Regions from separate parts of the Paenibacillus sp. FSL K6-4396 genome, predicted to be linked through region 1. Evidence: a T-box and tRNA genes for the amino acid it is inferred to sense, from the RefSeq annotation. Region 1 holds a T-box; the other holds one or more tRNA genes.
What was found. The T-box of region 1 lies ahead of MHB85_RS24790 (valine--tRNA ligase). A T-box ahead of a tRNA ligase gene usually reads a tRNA of that ligase, here a tRNA-Val.
Positions count from the first base shown of each region.

Region 2: it has a tRNA-Val gene. The T-box ahead of MHB85_RS24790 (valine--tRNA ligase) is inferred to sense a tRNA for this amino acid. The anticodon was not compared.

Region 1 covers NZ_JBBOCR010000001.1:5,658,314-5,661,739, forward strand. Annotated here, with positions in the region: gene MHB85_RS24790 (valine--tRNA ligase) at 1-2,042, opposite strand, end outside; T-box leader at 2,110-2,391, opposite strand; gene MHB85_RS24795 (LysM peptidoglycan-binding domain-containing protein) at 2,547-3,426, opposite strand, start outside.
Region 2 covers NZ_JBBOCR010000001.1:4,878,087-4,881,512, forward strand. Annotated here, with positions in the region: gene MHB85_RS21450 (M1 family metallopeptidase) at 1-1,370, opposite strand, end outside; tRNA gene MHB85_RS21455 (tRNA-Val) at 1,561-1,633, opposite strand; gene MHB85_RS21460 (hypothetical protein) at 1,778-2,035, shown strand; gene MHB85_RS21465 (GNAT family N-acetyltransferase) at 2,274-2,717, shown strand; gene MHB85_RS21470 (DUF3892 domain-containing protein) at 2,830-3,066, shown strand.

The DNA of each region.
Region 1 (3,426 bases):
AGCACGGATTGTGTTTTCTTCTTGGCAACCGGATCTTCCCCATAGAAGGACAGCTTAGCAAACTCAATGTACCAGTCACACAGGTCATCCCAGATAAAGTTATACAACACACGACCCGTTTCCCCAAACTCATACGCTTCGATTAGACGCGTAATATCGCGGGAAGTTTCGTTCAGACGGTGCAAAATCCAATAATCCGCTGTACCAAGCTCTCCGCTAATGTCACGTTCCTCATAAGTGAATCCTTCCAGATTCATCAATGCAAAGCGCGAAGCGTTCCAGATCTTGTTGGCAAAATTACGAGCCTGCTCCACCCGTTCCCAACGGAAACGGAGATCCTGGCCTGGCGTGCTGCTGGTTGAGATCATGTAACGCATTGCGTCTGCGCCATATTTCTCGATCACATCCAGCGGATCTACACCGTTGCCCAATGATTTGGACATTTTGCGTCCATCTGCATCACGAACAAGACCATGCATCAGCACATCCTTAAACGGAATCTCATCCGTGAATTCCAGTGCAGTGAAAATCATACGTGCAACCCAGAAATATATGATGTCATACCCTGTCACAAGTACACTTGTCGGATAATAACGTTTCAGATCTTCCGTATCTTCCGGCCAGCCTAGCGTGGAGAACGGCCATAAGCCGGAGCTAAACCAAGTATCGAGTACATCTTCGTCCTGTCTGAGCTTGCGTCCAGCATACTCTGGCAGCGTTGTCGGATCTTCAGCAGATACAATGATTTCACCCGTTTCCTCATCATACCAGGCCGGAATACGATGTCCCCACCACAGTTGACGGGAAATACACCAGTCACGAACGTTCTCGATCCAGTTCAGATAGGTTTTCTCAAAACGATCTGGAACAAAATTAACCCCTTCGCCGCTCTGTTGCTTCTTAATCGCTCTCTCTGCAAGTGGCTTCATCTCAACGAACCACTGTGTAGACAGATACGGCTCAACAACAGCTCCCGTACGTTCACTGTGTCCCACCTGATGCGTGTGATCCTCAATGTTGATCAATACGCCCTGCTCTTTCAAGTCAGCAACAATCTGCTTGCGGCAGTCACTGCGATCCAGTCCCTGATACTTGCCTGCCTCAGCATTCATTGTGCCGCTCTCATCCATTACCGTAATCTGAGGCAGGTCATGACGAAGACCTACTTCAAAGTCATTTGGATCATGCGCAGGCGTGATTTTAACAGCACCACTTCCAAATTCTTTATCCACGTAATCATCAGCGATAATTGGAATTTCTCGTCCAATGATAGGCAGTACAAGCACTTTACCAATCATATCTGCATAGCGCTCATCCTTCGGATGAACAGCAACTGCTGTATCACCCAGCATCGTTTCTGGACGCGTTGTTGCCACGGTAACGTAGCCACTTCCATCTTTGAGCGGGTACCGCAGATGGTACAAATGACCCTGAACCTCTTTATATTCAACCTCAATGTCGGACAGAGCTGTCCGGTTCACCGGGTCCCAGTTAATGATGCGTTTGCCTCGGTAAATAAGGCCTTTTTCATACAGTTGAACAAATACTTTACGAACCGCTTGGGACAGACCTTCATCCAGCGTAAAACGTTCACGTGAGTAATCAAGCGACAATCCCATTTTGCCCCATTGCTGACGGATGGTAGTTGCATATTGATCTTTCCAGTCCCATACTTTCTCCAGAAACTTCTCACGTCCCAGATCATAACGGGTCAGACCTTCTTCACGCAGCTTCTGCTCCACTTTGGTTTGGGTAGCAATACCTGCATGGTCGGAACCCGGAAGCCACAGTGCATCATAACCCTGCATCCGTTTGGTGCGGATCAGAATATCCTGTAGTGTAAAGTCGAGCGCATGCCCGATGTGCAGCATCCCGGTCACATTTGGGGGTGGAATTACAATCGTATACGGTTCGGCATCTTTACGTTGACCGGCTTTGAAATATCCGCGCTCCATCCAGGTGGAGTACCATTTGTCCTCTGCCGCTTTAGGATCGTAAGTGGTCGGCATTTCTGTTGCAGCTGATTTTTTTTCCTCAGACATGTGTCATTCCTCCGTTACTTCATCTTCATCATCTTCGCCAAAAAAAACAAAAAAAACCTTTCATCCATCAAAGGACGAAAGGTTAGCTTTCGCGGTACCACCTTTGTTTCACGCCAACAGCAAGATAGACTTCACCCTCTGTACATGACGTGACACTTCAAGCAGATAACGGCTGCTACCGGCCCATCCTACCTCAGAAATAAATGACGATAAATCTCATTTATCCCTTGTATTCAAACAGGCAACTCCCGGGCGACTTCGATCAGTTGGTTCCTGCGGAATCTCACAGCGTTGCAATTCCACTCTCTGAAAGGTCATACTGTCTACTACTCCCGTTCCACGTTGTTCTTCAAAAAACCTACACACATCATACCTTGCTCGTGCGCGATAGTCAACCTGACAACAGCGGATAAAGAGCGCTGGAATGCAGGTTTAGGACGAAACATGCAAAAACCCGCAATCCTCAAGGGGATCACGGGTCGTAACGAAGGCTTTAACTACGGATTAAGGGATGTACAATATCTGACCTTCTTCCACAACTTGTTCAGATAATCGGTTATACAACTGAAGTTCCCTCGTGCTCAATTGGTATCGATCTGCAATGGCATCCAGTGTATCTTCCCGCTGGACGATACACAGTTTCACCTTACGGAATGGCGTCTGGTCCACGATCGTTCCCAGGAACAGATTCTTCCATTCCACATCCTCAGGTGCATACGTTTCTTCCTGTATCACACCGACTGGAACCTCTTCGCCTCTCTCTACTTCAGCATCCCGTGCTGATCTGCCAGAGGATAACAAGGAAGAGATACCTACACCCTCCTCTTGTCGTGGTGCGGATTCCTTTTTGCTGCCAAAAGCAACCTTCAGCTCCGGCTTGTCTTCCGTCTCAGCAACAGGTTCAGGAACAAATGCTTCGTTCTGCACAAACTCATCTACCCCAGTCGCTTCAAAAGACGGACGTTCTTCCTCTGCATTGCCTGCTTCGGACGAACCGAATACACCTTGCCAGTTCTCCGCCTGTGGTTCAACCGGAACATCAACTGCCTGATTCTCCTGCTGAGGTACAGATCTCGCTGATTCGAAATGCCATACATCTGGTGCGTCCGGTACATCTGGTGCTGCAAACTCATTAGATGATTGAGCAGTAGGCTCTGGGACTACTTGATCTGAATTTCTAGGCTCCTCAGGCAATGCATCCCCAGAAGGCTCGGACCACGCTAAAGACTCTTCTTCCAGAGGCAGCACTGGTTCCGACTCAGGGTAAGAAGCTAACCGATCAGCGGTCTCAGCCATAAATGACGAGATCGGAGAAGGTTCACTGTATTGCTCATGGGATGCCAATTCATCTCCATTCTCTGTCAGAGATGCGGGATCTTCGTCT
Region 2 (3,426 bases), 780 kb from region 1:
AGCTGATAGATCGCTTGTCGCCCCTTCTGATAATATACCAAACTTGCCAAATCCCCAGCTTCATCGTTTGTTGATGCAATCGCCATATCTACGGGCGCAGTATCAAACTGTATGGATCTGAACCCATTTAGCTTGTCTCCCTGTTTCTCGGCAAAATACACCATGGAGAAATCAGCAAAGCCTTCATCCAGGAAGGATTCTGTCTCCGAATTATTACCGATCAATGCATGGAACCACTGATGCGCTATTTCATGAACAAATGTTGTGTCTTCTTCTGGAACAGCACCATTTTGAATCTGTCCCATCTGGATGAGCCTCGCATATTCCACGGCAACACCTTGTACATACGTCTCGACAATTCGGAACTCTGGATAGGGATACTTGCCATATTTCTCACTATAGAAATCGATGACCTTGAATGCCTGATTAATGTAGCGGTCAACTATCTTTTTCTTGGATGGATCATCGTTGTAATAATAGTATTCCACCGTCAGACCGTTACGAGTAACACTCTCCACTTGAAGGTTTGGGCTAGCAAAGAATACAAACTCCCTTGTGTTCTCGGCCACAGCAGAAACAACTTTACGACCATGTTCTGTACTGATTTGAGTGGTAATCGTACCCGGCATGGCTACTTGATACTCATCAGGAACATTTAATTGAACTTCAAAGTCCGATGAGGTGTAATAATCGCTCTCAAATGTTTGACTATACGGTGCCTTGTTCCACTGATGCTTTACCTCGTCGTATACAGACATCACCGGGAACCAGTGTGCACCATTGATCATGTCCTTGTAGTAGGAAACTCGCTGTGAGCCATAGGGTATATTCAACTGAAACTCCAGTTGGAATGATACCGATTCACCTGGTTGTACGGGCTTCTTCAACTGCACGGTCAACGCTTGGTTTTCCTTATGGAAGTCCAGCGATTGGCTATCTGCGCTTACAGCCTGAATATCGATGCCACCCAGAAAGTCCTCCGCTGTCTTCTCCGGGTGATCTTCACTAATCTTCTCATTATGCTGTTGGTACATGCTCGCCTGTGTAGACTTGGAGAGGTTTGCATCAGCATATGTATGAAGAACCAGCTGCTGGAGTGCATCCTTGCTTGTGTTGCGGTACGTTACCTTCTCGCTCCCCTGGATCGTCATGTCCTTCTCATTTAATCGAGCCTGAATCTGGTATTGAATCGGCGTCTGCTCTATCGAGTCTTTCTGTGTGTTATATATCTTCGTAGATACAGGTGCTGGGCCTGCTTCCGCGGCAACAACCCCCATGTTGGCAAGTGGGCTTGTTGCCAGTATTAAAGCCAGTGTACCCGCGATCCCTACTCTGGCTAACTTTGATGTAAATGGACTTGAATAATTCATAAGTTCTCTCCTTCTCCTGTTCTATATTGACATCAGAACCAAGTATAGAAGACGAACCTTACGCTGAATTTATGTTTTATTTAAGTTTTGTTTAAAAAGAGGAAGAGAAACTGAAACTATCGCAAATCGCATTCATGTTTGTATGTAAAAAAAAAGAAAAGAAGCCTTACAATGTAAGGCTTCTCATGTATGATCTGTAGTGGGCTCGAACCACTGACCCCTACCCTGTCAAGATAGTGCTCTCCCAGCTGAGCTAACAGATCATGATATATAATTGTTTCCCAATCAAGTAACAGTATCATATCAAGTAACCGTGTTCATTGTCAATGATTTATTTGGTTATAATTCACCCGAAATGGTGCACAATAAAGGAAAGATTACCATTTCTACAACGAGGTGAATTCCCTATGAGAAACATAACAAAACGGTCAAAATCCAATAAACATACATTTACCAAATGCTTCTTTCTCTTTGCTGGGCTTATGATTCTCATTACCACCTTTACTGGTTGCGGCCTGGAGCGGGATGAACATACGGTTCAATTCCAACAGTTAAATCAACCCAATGAGAATGTTGAATCTCTACCCGTCTGGCTGGACGTATACTCCAAATCTGTAATTCAAGATGTGTATTCTCCACGAGGAAGCAGTGAAGTCTTGCCGTGAAGGTTAACAGGTGAATCACTCGTCTTCATCCCACTTGCGTGAGTATGCTTTCTTCGTAACGAAATACAACAGAGTAATCATTCCTGCCGACATTAGCAATGTAATTACCATGATGCCTGTCATGCCCATCACTACCCCCTCCTCTCCCAATATGTTCCAGACTTCACTATACAGGAAAAACATTTTTTTGTATAATTCAGTCTGATATGTCGCGCAAGAGCAGAAAGAAGGAATGGAATTGGCAGCTGAGATTAGTTATGTATCGACAGAAGAACAACTGGAGCAAGCCCTGGGAATTCGCCATCACGTTTTTGTGATCGAGCAACAGGTGCCTGCCGAGATTGAGATTGATCAATATGATGTCATCAGTCCAGATGTGCATCATGTATTGTTAAGTACGGATGGCCAAGCTGTAGCCACAGGACGTCTGATCTATTACAGCAAGGATACGGCCAAAATGCAGCGGATCGCGGTGCTTGAATCTCATCGTTCATTTGGTTATGGACGTGTGCTTCTGCTCGCGATGGAGGAGCTGGCACGTGAACTCGGCTTATCCTATTCTGTACTGGATGCGCAGTGTCAGGCACAGAAATTCTATGAAAAACTGGGTTATGAAGTGATTTCGGAAGAACCTTTTTATGATGCAGATATTCTGCATGTTCGTATGAGAAAGAGCCTGTAAAACCTCGACGTTGGAAGGTCTCATCAGCATATGGTGCATACTTCCGATGAATTCGGATAGGCTAATCAGGTAGACAGATTCCTATCTCGTCATATAAGGAGAGTGTGACATCATGGATCAAACGACACGCGAGAGTTTCACAGCCGTACAGAAAAATGGTGACGGTGACCTGACAGCTTTTCAGACTTCAGCAGGACGCGTACTGGATTATCAGCAGGCACTTGCAGAAGTAAAAGCTGGCGCTATTGCCGGTGTGAATGTATTTAAAGGCAAGGATGGCGAAATGTACATTCGCGGCGATGCCGACGGTGACCCAACCAACAACCTGGACCAACTCCCCCATTTCTAAAATAGATGCACATGTTGTATGTGTGACACAGTAAGCGCCGATCCGGATATCCGGGTTGGCGTTTTCTTATGTTCACTGGAGGGTCTCTTCAAACCTACTGAAAGCCGAACTCAGGCCCACGAGCGGTAACGAATCTGAGGCGTCTTATTCAAGGATTTGAACCCTCCTTAGAAATCTAAGGAATCTGAGACACGCTATGTCAGAATTTTTTTTATAGCGTTTTGTCAGGGGATTTGGGGAAATAAGGTGTCTGATGTTGCTTACAATTTAAAAAGAGGAGCGGAAGGCCTAATAAGACGTCCTGTGTTCCTTAGAAAATCATCTACTCATTCGCCAGAATCAACCAACTTGGACTCCCAT